DNA from 4 places in the Serratia sp. TSA_7 genome. Region 1 is predicted to be linked to each of the others. Evidence: predicted binding sites of a transcription regulator. Region 1 holds the regulator's gene; each other region holds the start of a gene.

Region 1 (7,976 bases):
ACCGCACACGTCTGACGCTGGAAGTGGTCGACGCGACCATCGCCGAATGGGGTTCGGAGCATATCGGCATCCGCATTTCGCCGTTGGGCCCGTTCAATGGTCTGGATAACGGTGAAGATCAGGAAGAAGCGGCGCTGTATCTGGTCGAAGAGTTGAATAAGCGCAACATCGCTTTCCTGCACATTTCCGAACCGGACTGGGCAGGCGGCAAACCTTATTCCAACGCCTTCCGCGATTCAGTGCGTGCCCGCTTTAAAGGGGTAATTGTCGGCGCAGGCGCCTACACCGCCGAGAAAGCCGAAGAGCTGATCAACAAAGGCTTTATCGATGCGGTGGCCTTTGGCCGCAGCTACATCGCCAACCCGGATCTGGTCGAGCGTTTCAAACAGAACGCACCGCTGAACGAGGCGCAGGCGGAAACCTTCTACGGCGGCGGCGCCGAAGGCTACACCGATTATCCGACGCTGTAAGTAAGATAAAAAGCCCGCCGGTGCGCGAATGCCGGCGGGCTTTTTGCTGTTTATCGGCAAAGCCGCTGGGGCTGGTAAAGGCGGCTCTTGTCGTACAACGCGAATGCAATTAATGCAATTAATGAGTCGCCAACGTCGCCCAACGCGCGATCTCGTTGGCATCGACAGTATTCATTATTTCCCGAAACCAAACGGTAAATTTATCTGGGCTCCGTTTTATCTCGTCAGTTAATTGCTGAATATCCATCCACAGCCAGCTATGGGCTTCGGCAGGATCCCCCTGAGGTTCGCCATCAAATAATCCCACGTAAATATGATCGAACTCGTGCTCAATTAAGTCGCCCGGCACCTCTGACCGATAAATGAAGCTGGAGACCTGCTGCAACTCGCTGCTGAACCCCATCTCCTCCTGCAACCGACGCTGCGCCGCTGCTGCCGTCGCCTCTCCCCAGCGCGGGTGGCCACAGCAACTGTTGGTCCATAACCCAGCCGAGTGATATTTACTGAAAGCTCGCTGTTGCAGCAGTAAACGACCCTGGCTATCGAAGATAAAAATTGAAAACGCCCGGTGCAACAACCCCTGCTGATGTATCCGCGTTTTTGTTTGCGAGCCGATGGAATTATCATCGGCATCAACCAGAATCAGCATTTCATCCACTGATGGCCTCCTTCGGCAAGAGCGATGACTTCGTACTGGCAAAAAACTAACCAGCCCCAAATTTATCAATTGACGCGATCCAACCCTGGTCCGCTATCAGACCTCGCTCCCCTTGAGGGGGGTAATAGTACTTATTTCCCTGATTCGAACGACAGCATACTGTGCGGTTATCATCAGCATAGTCGATGCATAGGTGACATCGTCACCTTTATTCTCATGCCTTAGCCATGTCGATAAATTGAAATCCCTTATACGGCAACGCTATACTGAGTTTCGCTAAGATCCATTCGCCGTTGGCGACGGCACATCCAATCAGAGGAATTATGCGCTTACTCCATACCATGATCCGCGTCGGTGACCTGCAACGCTCCATCGACTTCTATACCAAGGTATTAGGCATGCGCCTGCTGCGCACCAGCGAGAACCCAGAATACAAATACTCGTTGGCATTTGTCGGTTATACCGACGAAAGCGAAGGCGCAGTGATTGAGCTGACCTACAACTGGGGCACCGACAGCTACGAGATGGGCACCGCATTCGGCCATCTGGCGTTGGGCGTCGACGATGTGGCCGCCACCTGCGACAGCATTCGCAACGCCGGCGGCAAAGTGAGCCGTGAAGCCGGGCCGGTCAAGGGCGGCACCACGATTATCGCTTTTGTTGAAGATCCGGACGGTTATAAGATCGAACTGATCGAGAACAAACACGCCGGTCAGGGCCTCGGCCACTGATACCGATGAGGGGCGCTTTCAGCGCCCTTCTTGTTATGCCTGCGATACCGCCTGCAACCGGGCGTAAAATTTGCCATAATGCGCGCTGCATTCGATGAAGATAAGAAACTGATGGCCGAAAAAAGTGATCTTAACGCCCTGAGTGGCCGTTTTCGTGGGTTTTATCCCGTAGTGATAGATATAGAAACCGCTGGATTTAATGCCAAAACCGACGCGCTGCTGGAGATTGCCGCCGTTACGTTAAAAATGGATGAAGAAGGCTGGTTGCAGCAGGATGAAACCCTGCACTTTCACGTTGAACCTTTTGAAGGCGCCAACCTGCAACCGGAAGCGCTGGCATTCAACGGTATCGACCCGCATAACCCGTTGCGCGGTGCAGTAAGTGAATACGATGCGTTGCACGCCATTTTTAAAGCGGTACGCAAAGGCATCAAGGACCGTGGCTGCAACCGGGCGATTATCGTGGCGCACAACGCCAACTTTGATCACAGTTTCCTGATGGCCGCAGCAGAACGCGCAAGCCTGAAGCGCAACCCTTTCCACCCGTTCGCCACCTTTGACACTGCCGCGTTAAGCGGGCTGGTGTTGGGGCAAACCGTGCTGGCGAAAGCCTGCATTGCCGCCGATATTCCGTTCGACAGCACCCAGGCGCATTCGGCCCTGTACGACACCGAACAAACCGCTCAACTGTTCTGCGAGTTGGTTAACCGCTGGAAACGCCTTGGCGGATGGCCGCTGGCCATCGGTAATAACGACTAAGCCACAAATAAATCGGGCGGCCCAGTTTGCACTGGCGCCGCCCGATGTCTTCTTGCAATCAACCCGAGCCGTTATGGCTGCTGGTCTTCTTGCTCTTTGTACTTCGCTGCCGTTTCTTTGATCAGCTGTTGCAGTTCGCCGCGCTGATACATTTCGATAATGATATCACAGCCGCCTACCAGCTCACCGTCTACCCACAGCTGCGGGAAAGTCGGCCAGTTGGCGTACTTCGGCAACTCGGAGCGGATGTCCGGATTCTGCAGAATATCAACGTAGGCAAAGCGTTCGCCACAAGCAGACAGCGCCTGCACTGCTTGCGCAGAGAAACCGCAGTTTGGCAATTTCGGTGAACCTTTCATGTACAGCAGAATTGGGTTCTCACCGATCTGCTGCTGAATTTTTTCAATCGTCGTCATTTATTGCTTCCTCAAGCCACATCTCATGGCCACAACATGCATCACACTGGCTATTGTAGCGGCTGGAACAGTCGCAAGAAAACGCCATCTTTTGCAAGGGTATTCCCCGTTGCCAATCGCATCTCACCGGCAAAGGCCGTTCCGGTTAAAACATACGCTCAGAATAACATTTTTAATCCGACCATTTCACTAATATATTTTTCCGCCACTCGGTATCCTTTAATAATTCCGACAGCGGAGAAAGGTGATTTTTTATACATCAACGGATTGATTTTTCAACAAAAAAAATGCTGTTAACGTTTTCTCACAATATGGATTATCATTTATGAGTTCTTCGCTGTTTTATATGGCGAAATTGGGGAATACTGTCATTCTTTCGATATCTGTTCCGGGGCCAAGGTTGGTAACGTCGACATGCGTTTAATTCTTACGCTTTTTGTGCTGTTGTTTACACAGCTATTCTTAAATCTGGCGCACGCTGCGCCACAGGCGCGTATTGCCGCCGAGCAGCGCAAAAGCCACGTTAATGAAGCCCGGCCGGATGACCGCAAGAAAAAGAAAGCGGCAAAGGCCAGCAAAAAAGTGAAAGTCACTGCTCCGCCAAAAACAGCCAAGGTTTCCAAAACCAAAACAGAAAAAACCGCTAAAAAGATCGTCAGCGCAAAATCGAAACACCAAACCCAGAAAATAGCCAAAATCAAAGTGACCCCACCGAAAAAGGGTTACAAAAAAGGCTATGGCCGTCACCGGGAACCCGGCATGGCCACCGCCAAATTGGCTCGCGACGAAAAACCGCTGAAACTCAGCCCGGCGCACAAAAAGCGCTATCAGCACGCCAAGCAAACCGCGATGGCCAAGCTGATGGATCAAATGGGCAAACCTTATCGCTGGGGCGGCACTTCGCCAAGAACCGGTTTTGACTGTAGCGGACTGATTTATTACGCCTATAAAGACGTAGTGAAAATCAAGATGCCGCGTACTGCCAACGAGATGTATCACCTGCGCGACGCGGCGCCGATCAAGAAAAACGAGCTGGAAAGCGGTGACCTGGTGTTCTTCCGCATCAACAACCGCGGCGTGGCCGATCACGTCGGCGTCTATCTGGGCAACGGCAAATTCATTCAGTCACCGCGTACCGGTGAGGAAATCCGTATCAGCCAGTTGGACAACGACTACTGGCAAAACCACTACATTGGCGCCCGCCGTGTGGTAACACCGAAAACCATTCGATAATCGCCTCCGCGGCTGGCCCCCCAGCCGCACGCCTCACCGCCTACCGCAAGCGTTCTGATCTTAGGCCTTTTCGTCGCTCTCAGACCACGGTTTCGCGAAGCCGCATGGAAAACATCCGGCAGTGGGTGAACGGAGCACTTGTGGAAAAATCTGACGTAGCGGTGGGAAAATGCGAACAAGCGCAGTGAACTGCGCCTGTGTGACAACCGGGGATCAGTTCAACGCCGCGGTGAAGCTAAAAGCAATAATAACGGCCAGCGCACACACAGTGGTGAACAGTGACATTTTCAGATCGGTATCCATTACAACTCCTTTTCAGACGGGTTATCCCAAGGATAAAAGGCACACAATTAATGCGTCAAACCATTTTCCCACAGTTAGACAATAAAATCTTGTTATCATTTCCCGGTTTATAATACTGATTACCTCTTCCACTTTGGCTCAATATGGGACAAAATTCGCAGTTCACAACTGCGTACCGGCAAAAATGCCCCTCCTGACCAAACGCTGACGACTTCAATACACTAAAAACTCAGCTTCGCTTATTTGGAAGAAGGATCTACGCAGGCAAACGATTAACATCACACTTACATGCTGCAACATGTGAGTTCAGGAGTCATTCTTTACATGGCAACGATTAAAGATGTGGCCAAACGCGCTGGCGTTTCCACCACCACCGTTTCGCACGTCATCAATAAGACTCGTTTCGTCGCCGAAGAGACTAAAGCGGCCGTTGCGGCCGCGATCAAAGAGCTGCACTATTCTCCCAGCGCCGTGGCGCGCAGCCTGAAAGTCAATCACACCAAATCTATCGGTCTGCTGGCTACCTCCAGCGAAGCGCCCTATTTCGCCGAAGTGATCGAGGCGGTGGAAAACAGCTGCTACAGCAAAGGCTATACGCTGATCCTGTGTAACTCGCACAATAACCTCGACAAGCAACGCGCTTATCTGGCGATGCTGGCGCAAAAACGCGTCGATGGCCTGCTGGTGATGTGCTCTGAATACCCGGATCAATTGCTGGGGATGTTGGAAGATTACCGTAACATCCCAATGGTGGTCATGGACTGGGGCGCAGCACGCGGTGATTTTACCGATACCATTATCGACAACGCCTTCGAAGGCGGTTATCTGGCCGGCCGCTATCTGATCGAGCGTGGCCACCGTGAGATTGGCGCCATTCCGGGCCAATTAGCGCGCAACACCGGCGGCGGCCGCCATCAGGGCTTTTTAAAAGCCATGGAAGAAGCCAATATCGAGGTGCGCGACGAGTGGATTGTACAAGGTGACTTCGAACCGGAATCCGGCTACAAGGCCATGCACCAGATATTATCGCAGAAACAGCGCCCAACGGCGGTATTCTGCGGCGGCGACATCATGGCAATGGGCGCTATTTGCGCCGCTGATGAGCTGGGGTTGCGCGTACCGCAGGATATTTCCGTTATTGGTTACGATAATGTGCGCAACGCCCGCTATTTCACGCCGGCACTGACGACCATCCATCAGCCCAAAGAGCGTTTGGGCGAGATGGCGTTCACCATGCTGCTGGATCGCATCATCAGCAAGCGTGAAGAATCGCAAGTCATTGAAGTACATCCGAAGCTGGTTGAACGCCGCTCGGTCGCCGACGGCCCCTTCATCGATTACCGCCGCTAGTCGCCTGCGCCGGGAGCCAAAGCGGCTTCCGGCGTCACTTCGCTTAACCATTCCTGATTCAAGGTTTCGCTGTCCCCCAGGTAATCCAGCAGCCAGGCCATCGCCGGCGATGGGGTATTCTGCTGCCAGGTCAGGCAACATGGGCTGGCGGGAAATGGCTGTTGCAGTTGCAGCGCCACCAATTCACCACGCTGTACCAACGGCAATACCTGATGCGCAGGCATCATGCCGACGCACAATCCGGCGCACAGGCAATCCACCGCAGAGGCCCAATCCGGCACCACCAGCCGCCGTTGATTGTCCAGCGTCCAGGTGACCCGCTTGGGCAGATTGCGTGACGTATCCTCCAGACACAGCGAAGGGAAAGGCCGGAGCTGATCATCTTTCAGCAGGCCATCCAACCCCGCCAAGGGATGCTGGGGGCTGGCGACACACAACCAACGCATGTCGCCCATGTCGCGAAAGGCGAAACCGCCGCCAACCGGCACCGCCCGCGTAGCGCCGATCGCCATATCGGCACGCCCGTCCACCAGCGCATCCCATACGCCGTTAAACACTTCGGGTTGGACCAACAGCTCGACATCGGGGAATTGACGGTAAAAATCCAGCACCAGCTGACGGCAGCGCTGCGGTTTGACGATGATATCCACCGCAATTTTTAATTGGCCACGCCAACCATTGGCCACCTGCTGGCACTGCCTGCGAGTGTCGAGCATTTTTTTGATGACACCGCGCGCTTCCTGAATAAACAGCGTGCCGGCCGGCGTCAGTTCTACATCGCGATGACGCCGTTCAAATAGCGGTACCGCCAACCATTGTTCCAGTTGCCGCACAGTATAGCTAACCGCCGAAGGTACCCGGTGCAGTTCCTGCGCCGCCGCGCTGAAGCTGCCGGTGCGGGCGACCGCGTCCACGACATCAAGCGAATATTCAGACCACATGATTTTTGCCTTCAATTTTTTTAACAGCACTTCGCAAATATTACCGTTTCACAAGCAGAGATCCAGCCGGATACACTTGCCGGCGCTAAAAACCTGCGACAATAAAATATTAATGAGAAATACCATGCGAAATTCCTTTGGTTTTATGTTCTATCTTGCCGGCCTGAGCATGCTGGGTTACCTGGCCACCGACATGTATCTGCCCGCCTTTGGCGCTATGCAGCAAGATCTGCAAATTTCCGCCGGCGCAATCAGCGCCAGCCTTAGCATTTTCCTGGCCGGATTTGCCTTTGCTCAACTGCTCTGGGGACCGCTCTCCGATAATTTGGGCCGTAAACCCGTGCTGCTGATTGGCCTGGCGCTGTTTGCTCTGGGCTGCCTCGGCATGCTGTGGGTGCAAAATGCCGTCCAATTGTGGTCGCTGCGCTTTATCCAGGCGATCGGTGTGTGTTCAGCCGCCGTCACCTGGCAGGCACTGGTCATTGACCGCTACCGTGAAGGCAAGGCCAACCGCGTATTCGCCACCATTATGCCGCTGGTAGCACTTTCGCCTGCGCTGGCACCGTTGGTCGGCGCCTGGCTGTTGAACCACATGGGATGGCGGGCAATTTTCGCCGTGCTGCTGGGTATCACCGTCATTTTGCTGCTGCCGACGCTGTTACTGAAGGAAAGCGCCAAAAGCGCGCCATCTGCCCAGACCAAAAACACCCTGAGTTTCTTCCAACTGCTGAAATCGCCGGTATTCAGCGGTAACGTCACCATTTTTGCCGCCTGCTCTGCCGGTTTTTTTGCCTGGCTCACCGGTTCGCCGTTTATTCTTGGCGATATGGGTTACAGCCCCAATGATATTGGTCTGAGCTATGTCCCGCAGACGCTGGCTTTCTTATTGGGCGGTTACGGTTGCCGTACGGCGTTAAACCGCATGAATGGCAACACCTTGCTGCCCTGGCTGCTGGTAGGTTATGGCATCAGCATGGTGGCGTTATATCTGGTGGCGACATTGACCGAGCCCACGCTCACCACGTTGCTGATTCCATTCTGCCTGATGGCGCTGGTCAACGGAGCCTGCTACCCGATCGTAGTGGCGAATGCGTTGATGCCGTTCCCGGAAGGCA
Region 2 (7,976 bases), on a different contig from region 1:
GGCTGCGATCGCTTTTTGCAACTGGCTACCCCGGCGCTGGAGTATCCGCGTGACGATCTGCCGGCAGGCGTGCGATTTGTCGGCCCGTTGCGCGGTGCGGCGGCGGCACCGCAAGGCGGAGGCGAGTGGGATGAAACGGATCCTCGCCCGTTGGTGATCGTGACGCAGGGTACGTTGGCGAATGTCGATCTGCACCAGTTGATTGTTCCGACGCTAAAAGCGCTGGCCGGGTTACCGGTGCGGGTGCTGGCGACCACCGGCGGCCGCCCGGTTGATGGGGTGTTGGCGCAACTGCCGGACAACGCCAGAGTTCGGGAGTTTATCTCTTTCGAGCACTGGCTGCCGCAGGCGGCGCTGTTGATCACCAACGGCGGTTATGGTTCGATCAATTATGCGTTGGATCATGCTGTGCCCTTGATTGTCGCCGGGACCGGCGAGGATAAGCTCGAGGCGGCTTCTCGGGTGGTGGCCGCGGGCTGCGGGATTAACCTGCATACCAGCGAGCCGGATGAGGCGCAACTGCGGCAGGCTGTGCAGCAAATCCTGTCGCAGCCGGTTTATCGGCAACGCGCGGCGCTGGTACAGGCCGACTATGCCCGCCATGATGCCTTGGCGGCGATTGCCGAAGAGGTGGCAGCCTTAACCGGCTGAAAGCCGTAATCGAGTTCCTCAGGGCGCCCTTTGCGGCGCCTTTTTTATGCAGGTTTCTCTCATCAAATTTGCATGATTATGTACAATTGAAAAACGGGTTTTATTTGACCGGTTGTTAACCCATTGACAACATTACTGATGAAAAGCGGGAGATATCATAATTTTCTAATTATGAAATGAATCTTCTGGCGGTGATCCTATGGGGCAGTTACCCTAAACCTATAGCCTATGGAGTAGGCGTCTAATCAAGAAGAGAGCAAGCATGACTGATTCACAAATCCGCATTGCGATTGCGGGTTCCGGCGGCCGCATGGGGCGCCAATTGATCCAGGCGGTACATCAGGTGCAGGGCGTGGTGCTGGGGGCTGCGGTGTCGCGTCCGGGTTCAAGTCTGATCGGCACCGATGCCGGCGAACTGGCGGGCGTGGGCTCGCTGGGCGTGACCGTCAGCGACAGCCTGGAAAAGGTGGTCGATGACTTCGATATTCTGATCGACTTCACCCGCCCGGAAAGCACGCTGGCGTACCTGGCTTTCTGCGTCGAACATCGCAAGGCGATGGTGATCGGCACCACCGGTTTTGACGATGCGGGCAAAGAGGCCATCCGCGCCGCCGCGCAGCAGATTGGCATCGTGTTCGCCGCCAACTTCAGCGTGGGCGTCAACCTGGTGCTGAAACTGTTGGAAAAAGCCGCTCAGGTGATGGGTGACTACACCGACATTGAAATTATTGAAGCGCACCACCGCCATAAAGTGGATGCCCCTTCGGGCACGGCGTTGGCGATGGGCGAGGCGATTGCCGGCGCGCTGGGGCGTGACCTGAAAGAATGCGCCGTCTATGCGCGCGAAGGTTATACCGGCGAACGCGATCCCAAGAGCATAGGTTTCGCCACCATCCGTGCCGGCGATATCGTCGGTGAGCATACCGCGATGTTTGCCGACATCGGCGAGCGGGTGGAAATCACCCATAAAGCCTCCAGCCGCATGACTTTTGCCGCCGGTGCGGTTCGGGCGGCATCTTGGTTGCATAGCCAGGATAAAGGTCTATTTGATATGCGGGACGTGCTCGGATTGGACCAGTTATAATCTATTTGAATACCATCGTGATGTGGTTGTATTGATCATAATGCTATGATTAACGGACAATAATTTTATTGTCCTTTTTTTTAACATTAAAAACGAAGGCTTTATCCGTTTTTTATTGCTTGATTATTATTTCTTGTTATTTTCTTGCGTTTTTTGGCGAGTAATTTCCCTGATAGATACTTTTCACCCGATAACAGACCTTTGGAAAGGTGATTTTTTGTCATTCTTCCTCGCAACCGTTTACCCACCCGAGTTTAGCTGTGTTTTTATGGCTGCTGACCCTATTAAACGTTGAGAAGTGCAAAAATAAGAGAAAAAATGGCGCTTTGGGTAGACAAGTGGAGCACTCATCATTAAAATGCGCCCAATTTGCCAAAAATTGGCCTTGAGGGCGGTTTTTGCATTGATTTAGATCGCGATATCTGAATTAATATGCAGATATTGTGATTGATTATTCCTCGGAGGGTGTTTTGATTAAGTCAGCGCTATTGGTTCTGGAAGACGGAACCCAATTCCACGGTCGGGCCATCGGGGCAGAGGGTACGGCAGTGGGGGAAGTGGTCTTCAATACGTCGATGACCGGCTATCAAGAAATCCTCACTGATCCTTCCTACTCTCGCCAGATCGTTACTCTTACTTATCCTCATATCGGCAATGTCGGCACCAATGCTTCCGACGAAGAATCCTCCGCGGTACACGCCCAAGGCCTTGTCATTCGTGATCTCCCTTTGATTGCCAGCAACTACCGCAGCGAAGAAGGCCTGTCAGAATACCTGAAGCGTCATAACATCGTGGCGATTGCCGATATCGATACCCGCAAACTGACCCGCCTGCTGCGCGAAAAAGGCGCACAGAACGGCTGCATCATCGCCGCCGATTCACCGGACGCCGCGCTGGCGCTGGCCAAGGCGCAGGGTTTCCCGGGCTTGAAAGGCATGGACCTGGCGAAAGAAGTGACCACCAAAGAAGCTTACAGCTGGCAGCAGGGTAGCTGGACGCTTGAAGGCGACCTGCCGGAAGCCAAGCCGGCCTCCGAGTTGCCGTTCCACGTGGTGGCTTACGACTACGGCGCCAAGCGCAACATCCTGCGCATGTTGGTGGATCGCGGTTGCCGCCTGACGGTGGTGCCGGCGCAGACCCCGGCAGATGAAGTATTGAAGATGAATCCGGACGGCATTTTCCTGTCCAACGGCCCGGGCGACCCGGAGCCTTGCGATTACGCCATCACCGCCATCAAACAGTTCCTGGAAACCGACATTCCGGTGTTCGGCATCTGCCTCGGCCACCAGTTGCTGGCGCTGGCCAGCGGTGCGAAAACCGTGAAGATGAAGCTGGGCCACCACGGCGGTAACCACCCGGTGAAAGATCTGGATAACGACTGCGTGATGATCACGGCACAGAACCACGGGTTCGCTGTTGACGAAAATAACCTGCCGGCCGAATTGCGCGTAACGCACAAATCACTGTTTGACCACACGGTGCAGGGCATTCACCGCACCGACAAAGCGGCGTTCAGCTTCCAGGGCCACCCGGAAGCCAGCCCAGGCCCGCACGACGCCGCGCCGCTGTTCGACCACTTTATCGAACTGATCGAGACTTACCGTTCTAACGCCAAATAATCAGGAGCAGTAAAAAAATGCCAAAACGTACAGACATAAAAAGCATCCTGATCCTCGGCGCTGGCCCGATTGTCATCGGCCAGGCGTGTGAGTTCGACTATTCGGGTGCCCAGGCGTGTAAAGCGCTGCGCGAAGAGGGTTACCGGGTCATTCTGGTGAACTCCAACCCGGCCACCATCATGACCGACCCGGAAATGGCCGATGCGACCTACATCGAGCCGATCCACTGGGAAGTGGTGCGTAAAATCATCGAAAAAGAGCGTCCGGATGCCGTGCTGCCGACCATGGGTGGCCAGACCGCGCTGAACTGCGCGCTGGAGCTGGAGCGTCAGGGCGTGCTGGCCGAGTTCGGCGTGACCATGATTGGCGCCACGGCCGACGCTATCGACAAAGCCGAAGACCGCCGCCGTTTCGACGTGGCGATGAAGAAAATCGGCCTGGATACTGCGCGTTCCGGTATCGCGCACAATATGGAAGAAGCGCTGGCGGTTGCCGCCGACGTTGGCTTCCCGTGCATCATCCGCCCTTCCTTTACCATGGGCGGCACCGGTGGCGGCATCGCATACAACCGCGAAGAGTTCGAAGAGATCTGCGAGCGCGGCCTGGATCTGTCGCCAACCAAAGAGCTGTTGATCGACGAATCGCTGATCGGCTGGAAAGAGTACGAGATGGAGGTGGTGCGCGATAAGAACGATAACTGCATCATCGTCTGCTCTATCGAAAACTTCGACGCCATGGGCATCCATACCGGTGACTCCATCACCGTGGCACCGGCGCAAACGCTGACCGACAAAGAATACCAAATCATGCGTAACGCCTCGATGGCGGTGCTGCGTGAAATCGGCGTGGAAACCGGCGGTTCCAACGTGCAGTTCTCGGTTAACCCGAAAAACGGTCGCCTGATCGTCATCGAAATGAACCCGCGCGTGTCCCGCTCTTCGGCGCTGGCGTCAAAAGCCACCGGCTTCCCGATTGCCAAAATCGCCGCCAAGCTGGCGGTGGGTTACACCCTCGACGAACTGATGAACGACATCACCGGCGGCCGCACTCCGGCGTCCTTTGAGCCGTCCATCGACTACGTGGTGACCAAAATTCCTCGCTTTAACTTCGAGAAATTTGCCGGCGCTAACGACCGCCTGACCACCCAGATGAAATCCGTCGGCGAAGTGATGGCGATTGGCCGCACTCAACAAGAGTCGCTGCAGAAAGCGCTGCGCGGTCTGGAAGTGGGCGCCACCGGCTTTGACCCGAAAGTGAACCTGGACGATCCGGAAGCGCTGACCAAAATCCGTCGCGAACTGAAGGATGCCGGTTGCGACCGTATCTGGTACATCGCAGACGCGTTCCGTGCCGGCATGTCGGTTGACGGCGTGTTTAACCTGACCAACGTTGACCGCTGGTTCCTGGTGCAGATTGAAGAGCTGGTGCGTCTGGAAGAGCAGGTTGCGGAATCCGGCATCAACGGCCTGGCCCAGGAGTTCCTGCGTACCCTGAAGCGTAAAGGTTTCGCTGATGCACGCCTGGCCACGCTGGCCGGCGTAGCCGAGAGCGAAATCCGCAAGCTGCGCCACGGCTATGGCCTGCACCCGGTTTACAAGCGTGTGGATACCTGTGCGGCGGAGTTCGCCACCGACACCGCCTACATGTACTCCACTTATGAAGAAGAGTGCGAGTCCAACCCGACCAACGACCGTCCGAAAGTGATGGTGCTGGGCGGCGGTCCGAACCGTATCGGCCAGGGCATCGAGTTCGACTACTGCTGCGTGCACGCCTCGCTGGCGCTGCGCGAAGACGGTTACGAAACCATTATGGTCAACTGTAACCCGGAAACCGTTTCCACCGACTACGACACGTCCGACCGCCTGTATTTCGAGCCGGTTACGCTGGAAGACGTGCTGGAAATCGTGCGCATCGAGAAGCCGAAAGGCGTTATCGTGCAGTACGGCGGCCAGACTCCGCTGAAGCTGGCGCGTGAGCTGGAAGCCGCCGGCGTGCCGATTATCGGTACCAGCCCGGATGCGATTGACCGTGCCGAAGACCGTGAACGTTTCCAGCAGGCGGTACACCGCCTGGGCCTGAAACAGCCGGCCAATGCCACCGTTGCCACCATCGAACAGGCGGTAGAGAAAGCGGCCGGTATCGGTTACCCGCTGGTGGTACGTCCTTCCTACGTACTGGGCGGCCGTGCGATGGAGATCGTCTACGACGAAATCGACCTGCGCCGTTACTTCCAGAACGCCGTCAGCGTCTCCAACGACGCGCCAGTGCTGCTGGACCGCTTCCTGGATGACGCGGTAGAAGTGGACGTCGATGCCATTTGCGACGGTGAGCGCGTGCTGATTGGCGGCATCATGGAACATATCGAACAGGCTGGCGTGCACTCCGGTGACTCCGCCTGTTCACTGCCTGCTTACACCCTGAGCAAAGAAATTCAGGATGTGATGCGCCAGCAGGTCGAGAAACTGGCGTTCGAGCTGCAGGTGCGCGGTCTGATGAACGTACAGTTCGCGGTGAAGAACAACGAAGTCTACCTGATTGAAGTCAACCCGCGTGCCGCACGTACCGTGCCGTTCGTTTCCAAAGCCACCGGCGTGCCGCTGGCCAAGGTAGCTGCACGGGTCATGGCGGGCAAGACGCTGGCCGAGCAGGGCGTAACGGAAGAAGTTATCCCGCCTTACTACTCAGTGAAAGAAGTGGTGCTGCCGTTCAACAAGTTCCCTGGCGTCGACCCGATTCTGGGGCCGGAAATGCGTTCTACCGGGGAAGTGATGGGCGTTGGTCGCACCTTCGCGGAAGCCTTCTCCAAGGCGATGCTCGGCAGCCAGTCAGGCATGAAGAAACAAGGCCGTGCGCTGCTGTCGGTGCGTGAAGGCGATAAAGCCCGCGTGGTGGATCTGGCGGCAAGCCTGCTGAAACAGGGCTTCGAGCTGGATGCGACCCACGGCACTGCGGTAGTGCTGGGCGAGGCGGGCATTAACCCGCGTCTGGTCAACAAGGTGCATGAAGGCCGTCCGCACATTCAGGACCGTATCAAGAATGGCGAGTACACCTACATCGTGAACACCACGGCCGGTCGCCAGGCGATTGAGGACTCCAAGCTGATTCGCCGCAGCGCGTTGCAGTACAAGGTGCATTACGACACCACCCTGAACGGCGGCTTTGCCACCGCGATGGCGCTGAAAGCGGATCCGACCGAGCAAGTTACCTCAGTGCAGGAGCTGCATGCTCGCATCACCAAGTAATTCAGTGATGCCGTAATGCCCGAGGGCGCTGCATATGCAGCGCCCTTATTTTTTTATCTTGTTCAGCAAATTTGTTGCCTTGAATTAGAAATTTCCGCTATCAATCATTCAGCAAAATGTCACGCTGTGTGATTGGTATATGCTTGATAAATTGGCAAGGGACAAAGGAACGACGACAACAATGATTCTGATTATTTACGCTCACCCGTATCCCCGGCATTCGCATGCCAATCACCGTCTGCTGCAGGCGGTAAAAGACATTTCGGACGTGGAAGTACGCGCGCTCTATGAGCTGTATCCTGACTTCAACATCGATATCAACGCCGAGCAACGTGCGCTGGAGCGTGCCGATATGGTGGTGTTTCAGCATCCCATGCAGTGGTACAGCCTGCCGCCGCTGCTGAAACTGTGGATCGACAAAGTGCTGGAGCACGGCTGGGCTTACGGCCATGACGGCGATGCGCTGGTGGGAAAAGATTGCCTGTGGGCGGTCACCAGCGGCGGGGACGAGCATCATTTTGAACTGGGCGATTACCCAAATTTCGCCGTATTGGGGCAGCCGCTGCAGGCGACCGCGCTCTATTGCGGCATGAACTGGCAACCGTATTTTGCCGTGCATAATACTTTTACCTGTAACGAGCCGGCGCTGATTGCCGCCGGCGAGGCTTACCGCCAGCGTTTGGTTGAGTATTTGATGGAACACAGTGAGCCTGCGGATCAGGGAGTCGGCCATGGATAATCACAAGATGATGATTGAGGGGCTGATCTATCTCGGATCGGCCGCGCTGTTCGTACCTATCGCAGTGCGTCTCGGACTGGGCTCGGTGCTCGGCTACCTGATCGCCGGCTGCATTATCGGCCCCTGGGGGCTGAAGTTGGTCTCCGACGCCGAGTCGATCCTCACCTTTGCCGAGATTGGCGTGGTGCTGATGCTGTTTATCATCGGGCTGGAGCTGGATCCTAAACGGCTGTGGACGCTGCGCGCCTCGGTGTTTGGCGGGGGCAGTATCCAGATGGTGGGGTGTGGGCTGGCGCTCAGCGCCTTCTGTTACTTCCTCGGGCTGGACTGGAAGGTGGCGCTGCTGATTGGCCTGACGCTGGCGCTGTCTTCTACCGCCATCGCCATGCAGGCGATGAGCGAGCGTAACCTGACGCCATCGCCGATTGGCCGCAGCTCGTTCGCGGCGCTGTTGTTCCAGGATATCGCGGCGATCCCGCTGGTGGCGATGATCCCTTTGCTGGCCAGCAGCGGCGCTACCACCACGTTGGGCGCGTTCGCCCTGTCTGCGGCGAAGGTGGTGGGCGCGCTGGCGATAGTGGTGCTGCTTGGGCGCTACGTAACCCGGCCGCTGCTGCACTTTGTCGCCCGGTCCGGCATGC
Region 3 (7,976 bases), on a different contig from region 1:
GGCCCAGCTTCATCTCTTTCGGCAGGCCACCCACGTTGTGGTGCGACTTGATCACGTGCGCTTTGCCGGTGGCGGAAGCGGCGGACTCGATCACGTCCGGGTAGATGGTGCCTTGCGCCAGCCATTTCACTTCGTCTTGCTTGCAGGCTTCTTCGTCGAACACTTCAACGAATACGCGGCCGATGATCTTGCGCTTGGCTTCCGGCTCGTCAACGCCGGCCAGTGCGTCCAAGAAGCGGTTTTCCGCCGCGACGTGCACGATGTTCAGGCCGAAGTGGTCGCCGAACATCTCCAGCACCTGGTCGGCTTCGTTCAGGCGCAGCAGGCCGTTGTCCACAAACACGCAGGTCAGGCGTTTGCCGATGGCGCGGTGCAGCAGCATGGCGGTAACGGAAGAATCCACGCCGCCGGAAAGGCCGAGGATCACGTGATCTTCGCCCACTTGCTCGCGGATACGCTCAACCGCATCTTCGATGATGGTCGCAGGCGTCCACAGGGCTTCACACTGGCAGATATCCAGCACGAAACGCTCCAGCATGCGCTGGCCCTGGCGGGTATGGGTCACTTCCGGGTGGAACTGCACGCCGTAGAAGCGTTTTTCTTCGTTGGCCATAATGGCGAACGGGCAGGTATCGGTGCTGGCGACGGTCACGAAGTCTGAAGGAATTGCGGTCACTTTGTCGCCGTGGCTCATCCATACGTCCAGCAGCGGTTTGCCAGTGGAGCTGAGGGCGTCTTCGATGCCGCGAACCAGCGCGCTGTCGGTGGTCACTTCCACCTGCGCATAGCCGAACTCACGTTCGTTGGAACCCTGTACATGGCCACCCAGCTGCATCGCCATGGTCTGCATGCCGTAGCATACGCCCAGTACCGGCACACCGGCGGTGAACACGTATTCTGGCGCACGTGGGCTGTTATGTTCGGTGGTGCTCTCCGGGCCGCCGGAAAGGATGATGCCGCTTGGATTGAATTCGCGGATTTGCTCTTCGCTAACGTCCCAGGCCCACAGCTCGCAGTAAACGCCGATTTCGCGCACGCGGCGTGCTACCAGTTGAGTGTATTGCGAACCAAAATCCAGAATAAGGATGCGATGCTTATGGATATTATTTGTCATGTGAGGCGAATTCCAGCAACAGAGAAAAAGAGCGAAAAATAAGGTTTCGGGGCGAGGAGCCAAGCCCCCCGCCCCGGCCTCTCCCGCAGGAGAGGGTCAAGCATTAACCCATGCGGTAGTTCGGTGACTCTTTGGTGATGGTCACGTCATGCACGTGGCTTTCCTGTATGCCGGCGCCGCTGATGCGCACAAATTCAGCCTTGGTGCGCAGATCGTCGATGGTGGCGCAGCCGGTCAGGCCCATGCAAGAGCGCAGACCGCCCATTTGCTGGTGCACGATCGCTTTCAGCATGCCTTTGTAAGCCACGCGGCCTTCGATACCTTCCGGCACCAGTTTGTCGGCGGCGTTATCGGTTTGGAAGTAACGGTCGGAAGAGCCTTTGGACATGGCGCCCAGCGAGCCCATACCGCGGTAGGATTTGAACGAACGGCCCTGGTACAGCTCGATTTCGCCCGGTGATTCTTCGGTGCCCGCCAGCATGGAGCCGACCATTACGCAAGATGCGCCGGCCGCGATGGCTTTGGCGATGTCGCCGGAGAAGCGGATACCGCCGTCGGCGATAACCGGGATGCCGGTGCCTTCCAGCGCTTCAACCGCGTCGGCGATAGCGGTGATCTGCGGTACGCCCACGCCGGTCACGATGCGGGTGGTACAGATGGAGCCAGGGCCGATACCCACTTTCACCGCGCTCACGCCGGCGTCAGCCAGCGCTTTGGCGCCGGAGGCCGTAGCGACGTTGCCGCCAACGATCTGCAGATCCGGGTATTTGGCGCGGGTTTCGCGAATGCGCTGCAATACGCCTTCGGAGTGGCCGTGAGAGGAGTCGATCAGGAGTACGTCAACGCCTGCAGCGACCAGCGCGTCAACGCGCTCTTCGTTGCCGGCACCGGCGCCAACCGCAGCACCAACGCGCAGGCGGCCATGCTCGTCCTTACAGGCGTTTGGCTTGCGCTCCGCCTTCTGGAAGTCTTTTACGGTGATCATGCCCAGCAGATGGAAGTTGTCGTCCACCACCAGCGCTTTCTCAACGCGTTTTTCGTGCATTCTTTGCAGCACGACTTCACGCGCTTCACCCTCTTTCACCGTGACCAGGCGCTCTTTCGGCGTCATCACGGCGGTAACAGGCTGGTTCAGATCGGTCACGAAGCGCACGTCACGGCCGGTGATGATACCGACCAGTTCGTTCTCTTCGGTCACTACCGGGTAGCCGGCAAAGCCGTTACGCGCGGTCAGTTCTTTCACTTCTTTCAGCGTGGTGGAGGGGGTTACGGCTTGCGGGTCGGTAACTACGCCGCTTTCATGTTTTTTCACGCGGCGGACTTCTTCAGCCTGACGCTCGATGGACATGTTTTTGTGAATGAAGCCCAGGCCGCCTTCCTGCGCCAGCGCAATGGCCAGGCCGGCTTCGGTTACGGTATCCATGGCTGCGGACAGCATAGGGATATTCAGGCGGATAGTTTTGGTCAATTGGGTGCCGAGCTCAGCGGTATTAGGCAGAACCGTAGAGTGAGCTGGAACCAGGAGAACGTCGTCAAACGTTAGTGCTTCTTTCGCGATACGTAGCATGGGCAATATCTCACCAGAGTGGGCTGTGAAAAAGATAAAATATTGCCGCGGCATTATACAGAGCGTAATCGGTTGCCTCCAGCACTTTCTCACAAAAACTCTTGATTACCTTTTTCAGCCCTGTAGTATCGACCAATTAAGTGGTTGTTTTGGAATTTGATCTGGGTCACATGTCGCTACCTGTCTCGCCGTCTATTTTTACCGTAAGCCGCCTGAATCAGACGGTTCGACAGCTGCTGGAAATGGAAATGGGCCAGATTTGGCTCTCCGCCGAGATCTCCAACTTCTCTCAACCGGCTTCCGGCCACTGGTATTTCACGCTGAAAGACGACCGCGCGCAGGTGCGCTGTGCGATGTTCCGCAACAGCAACCGCCGCACCACCTTCCGCCCGCAAAACGGCCAGCAAGTGTTGGTTCGCGCCAGCATCACGCTGTATGAACCGCGCGGCGACTATCAGCTGATTGCCGAAAGCATGCAACCCGCCGGCGACGGCCTGCTGCAACAGCAATTCGATCAACTGAAACAACGTCTGAGCGCCGAAGGCCTGTTCGACCAACAGTTCAAGCAACCGCTGCCCAGCCCGGCCAAACGCGTCGGGGTGATCACCTCCGCCAGCGGCGCGGCGCTGCACGATGTGCTGCAAGTGCTGCAACGGCGCGATCCTTCGCTGCCCATCGTTATCTACCCGACCTCGGTGCAGGGCGCAGAAGCGCCATTGCAGATCGTGCGCGCCATCGAAACGGCCAACCGCCGCGACGAATGCGACGTGCTGATCGTCGGCCGTGGCGGCGGCTCGCTGGAAGACCTGTGGAGTTTTAACGACGAACGCGTAGCGCGGGCGATATTCGCCAGCCGCATTCCGATCGTCAGCGCCGTCGGCCATGAAACCGACGTCACCATTGCCGACTTTGTCGCCGACCTGCGTGCGCCAACCCCTTCCGCCGCCGCCGAACTGGTCAGCCGCAATCAGCTGGAGCTGCTGCGTCAGTTGCAATCCCAGCAGCAGCGGATGGAAATGGCGATGGATTACTATCTGGCCCAGCGCCAGCAGCAGTTCACCCGCATCAACCACCGTTTGCAACAGCAGCATCCGCACCTGCGCCTGGCGCGCCAGCAGACGCTGTTGTTCAAGCTGCAACGCCGGTTGGAAGACGGTATGCAAAATCAGCTGCGCCTGTCTTCACGCCGCAGCGATCGGGCGCAACAGCGTTTGGCGCAGGTACAGCCGCAGGCACGCATTCATCGCTACCAGCAACGCGTGCAGCAACAGGAATACCGTTTGCAGCAGGCGCTGGAGCGCCAACTCAACGCTTACCGCCAGCGTTTCGGCGTGGCCTGCAGCCAGCTCGAAGCGGTCAGCCCGTTGGCGACGCTGGCGCGCGGCTACAGCGTGACGCAAACCCCGCGCGGCGAAGTGCTGAAAACCACCAAACAGGCCCAGGTCGGCGAACTGCTGAAAACCCGCCTGCAGGATGGCTGGGTGGAAAGCGAAGTGAAAACCATCACTGTGGCCAAGAAGCCGCGCAAAAAGCGCGCGGCTGACGCGGCCGAATAGCGATTCCCGTTACCTCAGCGTAAAACTCTCGCCCGGCTCACCGTTGATCCACAGTTCCCGCGTTTCTCCGGCAGGCAGGCTGACCGTCAGCGTCCGCCATGCCGGTTTGAACTGCCCTTCGGTGGTGACGTTCAGCATGACGCGCCGATTATCGCTGTGCATCTCCCAGCGCAGCCACAGCGCGTTGCCCTGCTGCCAGCCATAACTTTCCCCGTCGTCTTCGAACAACAGCCCAGAAGCGCTGCCACAGCCTTTAAACGGGTACAGCTGCAACTCGCGCCGATCGTCGGCGGCAACGTCAACGTGCGCCAAGCGAGATGACAGCGGCAACGCCGCCCCGGCGCGCACCAACAGCGGCAAACGCTCCAGCGGCGCATCCAGCACCACCGTCTGGCCACCGCTGAACCACTGGCCGCTGTGGAAGCAGTACCAGCCTTCGCCGTTATCCGGCAGATAGACCGAACGCGCACGCTGCCCCTGCTCCACCACGCTGGCCACCAGCAAATCGCGGCCAATCATAAAGTCATCGGTCTCGTTCAGCGTGCGTTCGTCATGCTCGTGATCGAGGAAGGTCGGGCGCAGCATCGGCTCGTCGTCGGCGCTGGCCTGCCACAGCAGGGTGTAGAAATACGGCATCAGGCGATAGCGCAGGTTGATCGCCTCGCGGACGGCCGGCGTGGCGGCCGGATACATCCACGGCTCGTTAACCGTCGCGTCGTCATTCCAGGAGTGAATGGTGAAACGCGGGTGCATCACGCCGTTTTGCACCCAGCGCACCAGCAGTTCGGCGTCCGGTTTGTCGCCGGAAAAACCGCCGACGTCGTGCCCCAGGTTATACAACCCCGACAGGCTCATGCCCAAGCCCATGCGGATGTTGTAGCGCAGGGTTTGCCAGTTGGTGCGGTTGTCGCCGCTCCAGGTCTGCACGTAGCGCTGCATGCCGGCACAGCCGGAACGGGAGATCAGGTACGGCCGCAGGTCGGGCGCAAAGCGCTGCTGGGCTTCCATCGACGCGCGCATCATCAGCAACGGCATTACCGGGCGGATATGCTTGATGGCGATCGGCCGGCCAAAACCCTGGCAGCGCGCCTCCGCGTCCCACACTTCGTATTCGTTGTTGTCGTTCCAGGTTGAATCTATGCCCATCTCCAGCAGTTGCTGAGTAACGCCCTGCTGCCACCAGCGTACCGTCGCCGGATTGGTGAAATCGAGGTGCGAACCTTCGTCGTCCCAAAAACTGGAACGTTCCGGCTGGTCGCTTTCCGAATCGCGGATAAACAGCCCCTGCTCCGCCGCCTGTCGATACTGCGGATGATCCTGCAACAGGCAGGGTTTGATGTTGGCCGCCAGCTTCAGCCCGGCGGCGTGGAACGCCTGGCTCAGTAGCTTCGGCTCTGGCACCTTGTCGTAATTCCAGTTGAACACGTAGCGCTTGTTGCCGATCGAGGTATAACCCGAAGACAGCTGGAACGAATCGCAGGGAATATCGTGCTGCTTGCACAAGGCAATGAACTGTTGCAACTGCTGCTGGGCGTCCGGCGCGTCGGTGTAATGCATGGTCGAACCGCTGTACCCGAGGCTCCATTTCGGCCCGAAGTGGGTCTTGCCGGTGAGGCGCACAAAGGCTTTGGTCACGTCCAGCACCTGCGGCCCCAGGAACAGGTAATAATCGAGATCCCCCGCCTCGGCCTGATAACGGCGGTAGGCCAGATGGTAGTTGTCGATCTCGTTGCCCAAATCCAGCCAACAGCTGCTCAGGTTGTCGTAAAACAGCCCGAAACTGGCCTCTGCACCGCGGGTGATGGTAAAGGGCACATGTTTGTACAGCGGATCGGTGCTGGCGGCGTTGTAGCCCATCGCATCCAGATTGCGCATTTCAAAGCGGCGGCCGCTGCGCTCCAGATCGCCGGCCTTCTCGCCCAGGCCATAATAGCGCTCGCCGGCAAAGCGGCGCTGGTAGTGCGCCACGCCGTCACCCTGCGGATTGAGCAGATAGGCGCTGGTTGGCCGGTCGGCCGCCAGCGGCCGCCATTCACCGGCAGCGCTACGGTGCTCCCACTCCAGCCACAGCGGCTGATGTACGGTAACGCGCAGCGCGGCGCTGGTCACCACCAGCCGATCCTCATGCTGTTGCAGTTGATAACCCGGCAGGCTAAAACCGGCGACGCTCAGGCGATCGCGCCCTTCCCAGGGCACGTCGGCCTGCGGCGCAATGCTCCAGGTGCGGTCCAGCGCCAGCTCGCCGTTGCGTTTGATCAGCACGCGGAACAGGTTGTCTTCCAGCACGTACAGGCAGAACAGATGACGCTCGTCGACCAACAGCTCAATGCGATCGGCATATTCGCCTGCCAGCGTCCATTTTTTTAACGTTTTCATAGGTATCCAACTTAATTATTCAGTGTTTTTTACCGCCGCGCTCGGCGATCAAGGCAATCAGGAACAGGGCGCCGATCAGATCGAAGAAGCCCATGGCGATAAACAGCGGATTGAAGCCGACGGTGTCGGAAACCGCACCGATCAGCAGCGTAAACAGGAAGCTGGCGATCCAGGCACTGGAGCCGCGCATGCCGTTGACCGTCGCCATCTGGTTTTTATCGAACGACTCCACCACCAGCGCGCTGAGCATGCAGGAGATCACCTGGTGGCCGAAACCGCCGATCGAGATCAACGCGATCGCCACATAGGGATCTTTGGTGATCGCCACGAACGCCAGCGAAACCATCATGAAGGCGCCGGTGACCGAGCTGGCGACCACCGAGTTGACGCGGCTGCAGCCGAACCATTTGCGGTACAGGGTGGTGAGATAACCGCTGGCGACGCTGCCGATATCCGCCGCCAAAAACGGCAGCCAGGCAAACATGGCGATGTGCTTTAAATCCATGCCGCGTTCGGTGGCCAGGTACAGCGGCACCCAGAAGCTGAACACCGCCCAGGCCGGTTCGGCGAGAAAGGCCGGGATGGCGATGCCGTAGAACTTTTTGTTTTTACACAAGATTGCCAATGATTTTAAAAACGGCAGCCTCGGCAAGACCGGCTCGTTATCTTCGCGGATCAGATCCAGCTCTTTTTGGCTCAGGTTCGGGTGCTTTAACGGCTCGTGGTAGAACAGCCACCACAGCACCACCCAGATCAACCCCAGCGCGCCGGAGAACAAGAAGGCGCCCTGCCAGCCAAAAGAGATGTGGGCGATGACGATGATCGGCGGAGCCAGCATGGCACCGATAGAAAAACCTACGCCCGCCCAGCCGGCGGCAATCGGCCGTTCCTTTTTCGGGAACCAGTCGGAGATCGCCTTGGCGTTGCCCGGTGTGGCCGCCGCTTCCGCCCCGCCCATAAAGAAGCGCAGAATAGCCAACTGCACCCAGGTGCCCGCTCCAGCATGCAGCATACACACCACCGCCCAGATGCTGGCGCAGATCAAAAAGCCCACCTTCAGGCCGATAACATCGATCAGCCAGCCGCAGATCGGCTGAAATACCGTATAGGCCAGTTGGAATGACGCCACCACCCAAGAATATTGCTCGGTGGTCATGTTCAGGCTGGTTTTCAGCTCCGGCGCCAGGATACCCAGCGAGTTACGGGTGATGTAGTTGACCGTAACGCCGAGCAGAAACAGCGCCAGCATCCACCAACGCAGCGATTTAAACTTGCGGCGGCCGCTGTGCGCGACCGTCTGATTAATTTCAACACTCATCTGTCTTCTCTCCACGGCGGCTGCCCGGTGAAACAGCTCGCTTTT
Region 4 (7,976 bases), on a different contig from region 1:
CGTCGCCTGCTGATCTTTCTGTCGCCGCTGCTGATAGCGGCTCAGCAGCGCATAGCCACCGGGATCTTCGCCCGCCCGCTCCGTCTCTGCCAGCGTTTCCGCCAGCGACATCACATCGCGCAGCCCCAGATTGAACCCCTGGCCGGCAATCGGATGCAGCGTCTGCGCGGCATTGCCCACCAGCGCCAGCCGATGGCTGACATGCCGGCTGGCGGTCAGCAGACTGAGCGGATAGCTGTGGCGTTTGCCGGTTTTGACGATCCGACCCAGCCGCCAGCCAAACGCCTGTTGCAGCTCACTGATAAAGCGGGCGTCATCCCAGCCATCGACCTCGGCGCGATCTTCACGCGCATGGCACCACACCAGCGAACTGCGGCCCTGAGACATCGGCAACAGCGCCAATGGCCCATAGCGGGTGAAACGTTCGAAGGCACGCCCCTGCGGGTCCTCCGAAGTGGTGACGTTGGCGATGGTGGCAAACTGCGGGTATTCGCTTTGTTGCCACTGTACATTGCAGGCTTGTGCCAGTGCCGAACGCGATCCGTCCGCCGCCACCAACAGTTGCCCGTTGATGCGCCGTCCGTTATCCAACAGCACTTCGGCGCGATCTGCGGTACGCAGCACGTCGACCACCCGTGCCGGGCAGTGCAGCGTGACGCCGGGCGCTTTGGCCAGCAACGCGAACAGCCGTTGTCCGGCGTCGTGCAATTCAATTACCTGACCAAGCGCATCGACCTGATAATCTTGCGCATACAGGTTAACAAAGCCGGCGTGGCCGCGATCGCTGACGTGCACATGGGTAATGGCCGTCGCACAATCGCGTAGCGCCGGCCAGACGCCAATACGCGTCAGTTGCTGGCAGGTGCCCTGCGCCAAGGCGATGGCGCGGGCGTCAAACCCCGGGTGGCTGCGGTCGTCCGGCCGCGTAGCTTCGATCAGATCAACCGCCATCCTTCCCTGGGTAAGCGACGAGATGGCCAGCGCCAACGTCGCCCCCGCCATGCCGCCGCCAACGATAATTACGCTCATCCGCTTACCTTGCCGCCGCCATCAACGCTTCAATGGCATCGGCGTCTTTCACCACCCCGGCGGTCAGGTTTTCATTGCCGCCGGCGGTGATCACAATGTCGTCTTCAATGCGAATGCCGATGCCGCGATATTGTTCCGGCACGTCGGCGTCCGGTGCGATGTACAGACCCGGCTCGACGGTCAGCACCATACCCGGCTCCAATTCGCGATCGCGAGCCGGCGTGACGTAATTGCCGACGTCGTGCACGTCCAGCCCCAGCCAGTGGCCCAGCCCGTGCATGTAGAACTGACGGTGCGCCTGTTCGGCAATCAGTTGATCCACGTCGCCTTTCAGGACGCCCAGTTCCACCAGCCCGGTAATCATGATACGCACGACCTCGTCGTTCGCTTCACGGATGCTGGCGCCGGGTTTTAACAGCTCCAGAGCCCGCAGCAGCGACTTCAGCACAATGTCGTACAGGGCACGTTGCGGTTTGCTGAATTTACCGTTCACCGGGAAGGTACGGGTGATGTCACCGGCATAGCCTTTATACTCGCAACCGGCGTCGATCAGCACCAGATCGCCATCGCGCAACTCACTTTCGTTTTCTGTGTAGTGCAGGACGCAGGCGTTTTCGCCGCCACCGACGATGGTGTTGTAAGACGGGTAACGGGCGCCAAGGCGGGTAAACTCATGCAGGATCTCCGCCTCAAGCTGATACTCGAACATCCCGGGGCGACATTTTTCCATCGCACGGGTATGAGCCAGCGCGCTGATCTCACCGGCGCGACGCATCACTGCCAGTTCTTCCGCGGATTTGAACAGGCGCATCTCGTGCAACCACGGGCGCCAGTCGGTGATGGTCGCCGGCGCTTGCAGGTTCTGGCGGAAGCCTTTACGCAGCTTGTCCAATGCCGAGAACAGGATCTGATCGGCATAGGCGTATTCGCCCTGCGCGTGATAAACCACATCCAGGCCATTGAGCAGCAGGTGCAATTGCTCGTTGATTTCGTCGAACGACAGCGCGCGATCCACTCCGAGCTTCGCCGGTGCGGCATCCTGGCCCAGGCGACGACCAAACCAGATTTCCGCGGTCAGATCGCGCACCCGGTTGAACAACACGCTGTGGTTATGCGTTTCATCGCTCTTCACCAGAATCAACACCGCTTCCGGCTCGTTGAAACCGGTCAAATACCAGAAATCGCTGTTCTGACGGTAGGGATATTCAGTATCTGCACTGCGCGTCGCTTCCGGCGCAGAGAAAATAATTGCCGCGCTGGCCGGAGCCATTTTCGCCAACAGCGCCTGACGGCGGTTGTTGAATTCCTGCTGAGTCATCACCTTCTCCTGAAATCAATCTGCCTGTGCTCACGGCCTCTACGGGCGTGGTATCGGGGTTTAGTGCAAGGTCGGTTTGGCATTCTCCGGCGCTGTCGGCTTGCGGCGGGTAAATTCGGTATGGCACAAAATAGCCGCCACCCGCACATACTCCACCACTTCCTCCAGAGAGTGTTCCAGTTCTTCCTGATCTTCGTCTTCGTCGTAACCCAGTTGGGCGATATTGCGCAGATCGTCGATCGCCTCACCCACTTCGTCTTTCACCTGAGCCAGTTTCGGTTGCATCATCCCCAACCCGAGCAGGAAATGGTTCACCCACCCGGCCAGCGCGTCGGCGCGTTCGAAGACGGTTACCGTTTCGCCTTCCGGCATCATCAGTTGGAACATGAAGTCGTCGTCTTCCAGCGTTTCACGCGTAATTTCATAAAGTTGCTGGAGCGGCAGGTTCAATGCCTGCGGAAAGGCCACGCCTTCGTTAGTCAGATCGTAGACCAGCGTTTGCCAGCCGGCGTCGCGGCTGCCACCGCACAACAGGCCGCTGATCAAACCGTGCATTTCTGCTGCGGTCAACGCTACCGCTTGCTGGTTGAGAGCAACGGTCAAAGATTGGTAACTTGGAAATGTATTCTGTATAGACATGCGCATTCGTCATCGTTGGCAGGATAAGTTCGTGTTATGCTACCACCAAGGTCCATCGCTGTACCAGATAAGCGCGACACCTCAGTGGCTAGTTATAATCGTGATGCGCCAGAACTCACACAGTGCCGGCAAGGAGCAAAATGACGCTAAATACGCATTTTGAAACCCTTTTTTGACTGGTAATGTCTGTCGCGGTAGATTACAACCAGGTACTGAAAAAGGGGTTGTATCTTGGTACCGAGGTATATATAGTGGCGCCCGCTTTGGTGGCTCGGTAAGGGCGAACTGGGGCTGGCGCGAAATTTAGGCAGGAAGGTGGCATGTCTGCACAACCGGTAGATATTCAAATTTTTGGCCGCTCGTTAAGAGTCAATTGCCCGCCAGAACAACAAGATGCGTTGAACATGGCGGCGGACGATCTTAACCAACGGTTGCAAGATCTTAAAGTTCGCACTAGAGTCTCAAATACTGAGCAACTGGTTTTTATCGCGGCATTGAACGTATGTCACGAACTTGCTCAAGAACGGTTGAAAACCCGTGATTATGCGTCCAATATGGAACAACGCATTCGTATGCTGCAACAGACCATTGAACAGGCTTTGCTTGAACAGGGTCGCATCTCTGAACGTCAGGATGCACAATTCGAATAACTTAAGTTGCTGAAATCGAAGGTTTCGGCAATGAGTAAAAAATTTCTCTGAGATGTTCGCCAGCGGGCCAGTCCCCTGAGCCGATATTTAGTACCAACAGAATGTGATGATCCGCGATCGGTGTGCATGCTCGGCCCGCCGAGAAGCCTTAAGATTGCGACAGCACGTTCACCTTGAACCATGGGTTCAAGGGTTACAGCCTGCGACGGCATCTCGGAGATTCCCCCTTCCTCAGCGGTATGTGTGCTGATTATGTCTTTTCAATCCCAATATGCCCAACAGCGGCAGAATATCCGAAACCTAATCCGTCAACGTCGTCGCGCCTTAACGCCTGAACAACAACATGATTTTGCTTTGCAGATGGCCGATCGTATCGCTGCGCATCCGCGTATTCTGGCGGCGCAGAGCGTTGCTGTCTTCTTGTCGTTCGACGGCGAACTGGATAGCGGTCCGTTGATCGAACGATTATGGCGGCAGGGATTGCAGGTTTATCTGCCGGTTCTGCACCCGTTCAGCGCCGGCAATCTGCTGTTCCTGCGCTATACCCCGGATACGCTATTGGTGAACAACCGCTTTAATATTCTCGAGCCACAGCTCGACGTACGCCACGTATTGCCGGTCGGTGAACTCGATGTGGTGCTGACGCCACTGGTCGCCTTCGACAGCGCAGGCCAGCGTTTGGGGATGGGCGGCGGGTTCTACGATCGCACCTTGCAAAACTGGCAGCTGACGGGCCTCTACCCGATAGGGTTAGCGCACGACTGTCAGCAGGTGGAAAAGGTCCCGGTGGAACATTGGGATATCCCGTTACCGGAAATCATCACCCCATCGCAGAATTGGGTGTGGCGGGAGCAGGAATAGCAAAAGGCCGGATTTATCCGGCCTTTTCGTTAACGCGCAAACACTCAGAACAACAGGCGGGCGCGAATGGTACCGGCAATCGCCTTCATGCGCTGCAATGCGGCGTCGGCACGTTCGGTTTCCGCTTCGATATCGATAACCACGTAGCCGATTTCCGGACCGGTTTGCAGGTACTGCGCAGCGATGTTCACCCCTTCTTCCGCGAAGATCTGGTTAATCTGCGTCAGCACGCCAGGGCGGTTCTCGTGAATGTGCAGCAGGCGGCTGGCGTTCGGGCCATGCGCCGGCAGCGACACTTCCGGGAAGTTAACCGCCGACAGGGTCGAACCGTTGTCGGAGTATTTCGCCAGCTTGCCCGCCACTTCGTCGCCGATGTTCTCCTGCGCTTCCTGAGTGGAGCCGCCGATATGCGGAGTCAGGATCACGTTGTCGAACTCGCACAGCGGCGAGTTGAACGGCTCGCTGTTGGTCGCAGGCTCTTCCGGGAAGACGTCGATCGCCGCACCGGCCAAATGTTTGCTGGCCAGTACATTGCACAGCGCAGGGATATCCACCACGGTGCCGCGCGAGGCGTTGATCAGAATCGAACCCGGCTTCATCAGCGCCAGCTCTTCTGCACCCATCATGTTCTTGGTCGACGGGGTTTCCGGCACGTGCAGCGTCACCACGTCGCTCATATTGAGCAAATCGGACAGGTGTCTTACCTGCTGGGCATTACCCAACGGCAGCTTGTTCTCGATGTCGTAGAAAAACACCTTCATGCCCAGGCCTTCGGCCAGGATACCCAACTGGGTGCCGATATGGCCGTAGCCGATAATCCCCAGTCTCTTGCCGCGCGCTTCGAACGAGCCGACGGCCAGTTTCTGCCACTCGCCACGGTGTGCCTTGGCGTTGGCGGAAGGAATGCCGCGCAGCATCAGCAACAGCTCGCCCAGCACCATTTCGGCTACGGATCGGGTATTGGAGAAAGGCGCGTTAAACACCGGAATGCCGCGTTTGGTCGCCGCTTTCAGATCAACCTGGTTAGTGCCGATACAGAAACAACCCACCGCCACCAGTTTTTCTGCGGCAGCGAAAACTTCTTCGGACAGATGCGTACGCGATCGGATGCCGACGAAGTGAGCATCGCGGATGGATGCCTTAAGCGCTTCGGTGTCTAACGCACCTTTGTGATATTCAATGTTGGTATACCCGGCCGCAAGCAGATTATCTACCGTGCTCTGATGAACCCCTTCCACCAACAGGAATTTAATCCTGTCTTTCTCCAATGATACTTTTGCCATTTACCCGACCCTATATTCAGACTTCAGAAGCGGCTGTTATGAAACAGCACGCATCCAACATAACAAAAATAACGCGGGCGGCAATACAAACGATTGCCTGCCCGTCAGTACAAGGCTCAGCGTTGTTGCCGGTTTTTGGCAGAAAATGCCAAAGGGAAAGAAATAGACAGAAGCTTTGTGGAGTCAAGGCTCACAATGTGACATATGTCACCAAATTTGGCGCTTTTAATAAAAGATATTTTAGCCAGTGAATTATGCGGTCGGGCAGGATCCAAGACCGCATACAAGATAAAGGCGCACTCTACGCGCCTCCGTAGCATGGGGGGTTTATTCAACCACCTTCACGCCGTCAGGCGTACCGACCAGCGCCACATCCGCACCACGATTGGCGAACAGGCCGACGGTCACCACCCCGGCGATGCCGTTGATTTTGTTTTCCAGAGCAATGGCATCCATGATGCTCAGGTTATGCACATCGAGGATCACGTTGCCGTTGTCGGTCAGCACGTTCTGACGGTATTCCGGCAGGCCGCCCAGCTTCACCAGCTCACGCGCCACATAAGATCGCGCCATCGGGATCACTTCCACCGGCAACGGGAATTTGCCCAGCACGTCCACCTGTTTGCTGGAGTCGACGATACAGATAAACTTGCGCGCGATGGCGGCAATGATTTTTTCACGCGTCAGCGCCGCGCCGCCGCCTTTGATCATCTGCATCTGGCGGTTGATTTCATCCGCGCCGTCGACGTAAATATCCAGCGAATCCACTTCGTTGCTGTCGAACACGTGGATGCCCAGGCTTTTCAGCTTGGCGGTAGAGGCGTCGGAGCTGGACACCGCCCCTTCGATCTGGTGCTTGATGGAGCCGAGTGCGTCAATAAAGTGGGCGGCGGTAGAGCCGGTGCCCACCCCAACGATGGTGCCCGGGGTAACGTAATCCAGCGCTGCCCAGCCAACCGCTTTTTTCAGTTCATCCTGCGTCATGATATGTCCATTGCCTCTGTACGAAAACGTGTGCGTATTATAGGGTAAATCGCTATTTTTCACTCCGGCAGGATCACACTTCTTCACCCTAAGCCGCATTTTTAGGCGCGCCGCAGCAAAATAGCCCCGTGATTTTTCCACCTGTAAAACGCCAGAAATGTGGCATAGTGCCAGTATCAATCTAATTTAAGGGATATCTTTCCGATGAAACGCCCAGACTATCGAACGCTGCAAGCGCTGGACGCGGTGATCCGTGAGCGCGGCTTTGAGCGCGCCGCGCAGAAACTTTGCATCACCCAATCGGCGGTATCCCAGCGCATTAAACAGCTGGAAAATCTGTTCGGCCAGCCGCTGCTGGTGCGCACCGTACCGCCGCGGCCGACCGAGCAGGGCCAGAAATTGCTGGCGCTGTTGCACCAGGTGGAACTGCTGGAAGAAGAGTGGCTGGGTAACGACACCGGTGCCGATACGCCGCTGCTCTTGTCGCTGGCGGTCAACGCCGACAGTCTGGCGACCTGGTTGCTGCCTGCGTTGAAACCGGTGCTGACCGATTCCCCCATTCGCCTGAACCTGCAGGTGGAAGACGAAACGCGTACCCAGGAAAGGCTGCGCCGCGGTGAAGTGGTGGGTGCGGTGAGTATCCAGCCGCAGCCGCTGCCAAGCTGTCTGGTGGATCAACTGGGCGCACTGGATTATCTGTTCGTCGCCTCGAAAGGCTTTGCCGAGCGCTACTTCCCGAACGGCGTCACGCGCTCCGCGCTGCTGAAAGCGCCTGCGGTGGCGTTCGATCATCTCGACGATATGCATCAGGCTTTCTTGCAACAGAACTTTGATCTGTCGCCGGGCAGCGTGCCCTGCCACATCGTGAACTCGTCGGAAGCCTTCGTGCAACTGGCGCGCCAGGGCACCACCTGCTGCATGATCCCGCACCTGCAAATTGAGAAAGAGCTGGATTCGGGTGAGCTTATCGATCTGACGCCGGGCCTGTTCCAGCGCCGCATGCTGTTCTGGCACCGCTTCGCGCCGGAGAGCCGCATGATGCGCAAAGTGACCGACGCCCTGCTGGAGCATGGCCGCCAGGTTCTGCGCCAGGATTAAATGGAAAAGGTTCGCCGTGGCGAACCTTTTTTACTGCAACAAGCCTGCCGTTACTGAGCGGCGTTACGCTGCAACTCGAACACCACATCCACCTGATCGTCAAAGTGAATGCTT

The links. The regulator PurR, encoded in region 1, represses purine synthesis genes. The targets are predictions, from matches to a motif close to CANGCAAACGTTTGCNTG.
Region 2: the regulator PurR is predicted to act here: its motif matches at 1,965-1,982, upstream of carA (glutamine-hydrolyzing carbamoyl-phosphate synthase small subunit).
Region 3: the regulator PurR is predicted to act here: its motif matches at 2,743-2,760, upstream of guaB (IMP dehydrogenase).
Region 4: the regulator PurR is predicted to act here: its motif matches at 5,863-5,880, upstream of serA (phosphoglycerate dehydrogenase).

The regions. Positions count from the first base shown of each region.
Region 1 covers NZ_JBQZFU010000001.1:815,326-823,301, reverse strand. The annotation lists gene ACUTQW_RS04055 (alkene reductase) at 1-470, shown strand, start outside; gene idi (isopentenyl-diphosphate Delta-isomerase) at 589-1,128, opposite strand; gene gloA (lactoylglutathione lyase) at 1,452-1,859, shown strand; gene rnt (ribonuclease T) at 1,938-2,618, shown strand; gene ACUTQW_RS04035 (Grx4 family monothiol glutaredoxin) at 2,690-3,034, opposite strand; gene ACUTQW_RS04030 (C40 family peptidase) at 3,449-4,267, shown strand; gene cydH (cytochrome bd-I oxidase subunit CydH) at 4,481-4,570, opposite strand; gene purR (HTH-type transcriptional repressor PurR) at 4,895-5,920, shown strand; gene punR (DNA-binding transcriptional activator PunR) at 5,917-6,861, opposite strand; gene punC (purine nucleoside transporter PunC) at 6,986-7,976, shown strand, end outside.
Region 2 covers NZ_JBQZFU010000003.1:359,939-367,914, forward strand. The annotation lists gene ACUTQW_RS14040 (glycosyltransferase) at 1-651, shown strand, start outside; gene dapB (4-hydroxy-tetrahydrodipicolinate reductase) at 914-1,735, shown strand; gene carA (glutamine-hydrolyzing carbamoyl-phosphate synthase small subunit) at 2,206-3,354, shown strand; gene carB (carbamoyl-phosphate synthase large subunit) at 3,372-6,596, shown strand; gene kefF (glutathione-regulated potassium-efflux system oxidoreductase KefF) at 6,778-7,335, shown strand; gene kefC (glutathione-regulated potassium-efflux system protein KefC) at 7,328-7,976, shown strand, end outside.
Region 3 covers NZ_JBQZFU010000007.1:147,463-155,438, forward strand. The annotation lists gene guaA (glutamine-hydrolyzing GMP synthase) at 1-1,114, opposite strand, end outside; gene guaB (IMP dehydrogenase) at 1,218-2,681, opposite strand; gene xseA (exodeoxyribonuclease VII large subunit) at 2,852-4,237, shown strand; gene ACUTQW_RS19965 (glycoside hydrolase family 31 protein) at 4,247-6,613, opposite strand; gene ACUTQW_RS19970 (MFS transporter) at 6,633-7,931, opposite strand.
Region 4 covers NZ_JBQZFU010000002.1:182,471-190,446, forward strand. The annotation lists gene ubiH (2-octaprenyl-6-methoxyphenyl hydroxylase) at 1-1,029, opposite strand, end outside; gene pepP (Xaa-Pro aminopeptidase) at 1,034-2,347, opposite strand; gene ACUTQW_RS09780 (YecA/YgfB family protein) at 2,408-2,986, opposite strand; gene zapA (cell division protein ZapA) at 3,307-3,636, shown strand; RNA gene ssrS (6S RNA) at 3,678-3,860, shown strand; gene ACUTQW_RS09795 (5-formyltetrahydrofolate cyclo-ligase) at 3,889-4,497, shown strand; gene serA (phosphoglycerate dehydrogenase) at 4,542-5,780, opposite strand; gene rpiA (ribose-5-phosphate isomerase RpiA) at 6,108-6,764, opposite strand; gene ACUTQW_RS09810 (LysR family transcriptional regulator ArgP) at 6,969-7,862, shown strand; gene ACUTQW_RS09815 (oxidative stress defense protein) at 7,913-7,976, opposite strand, start outside.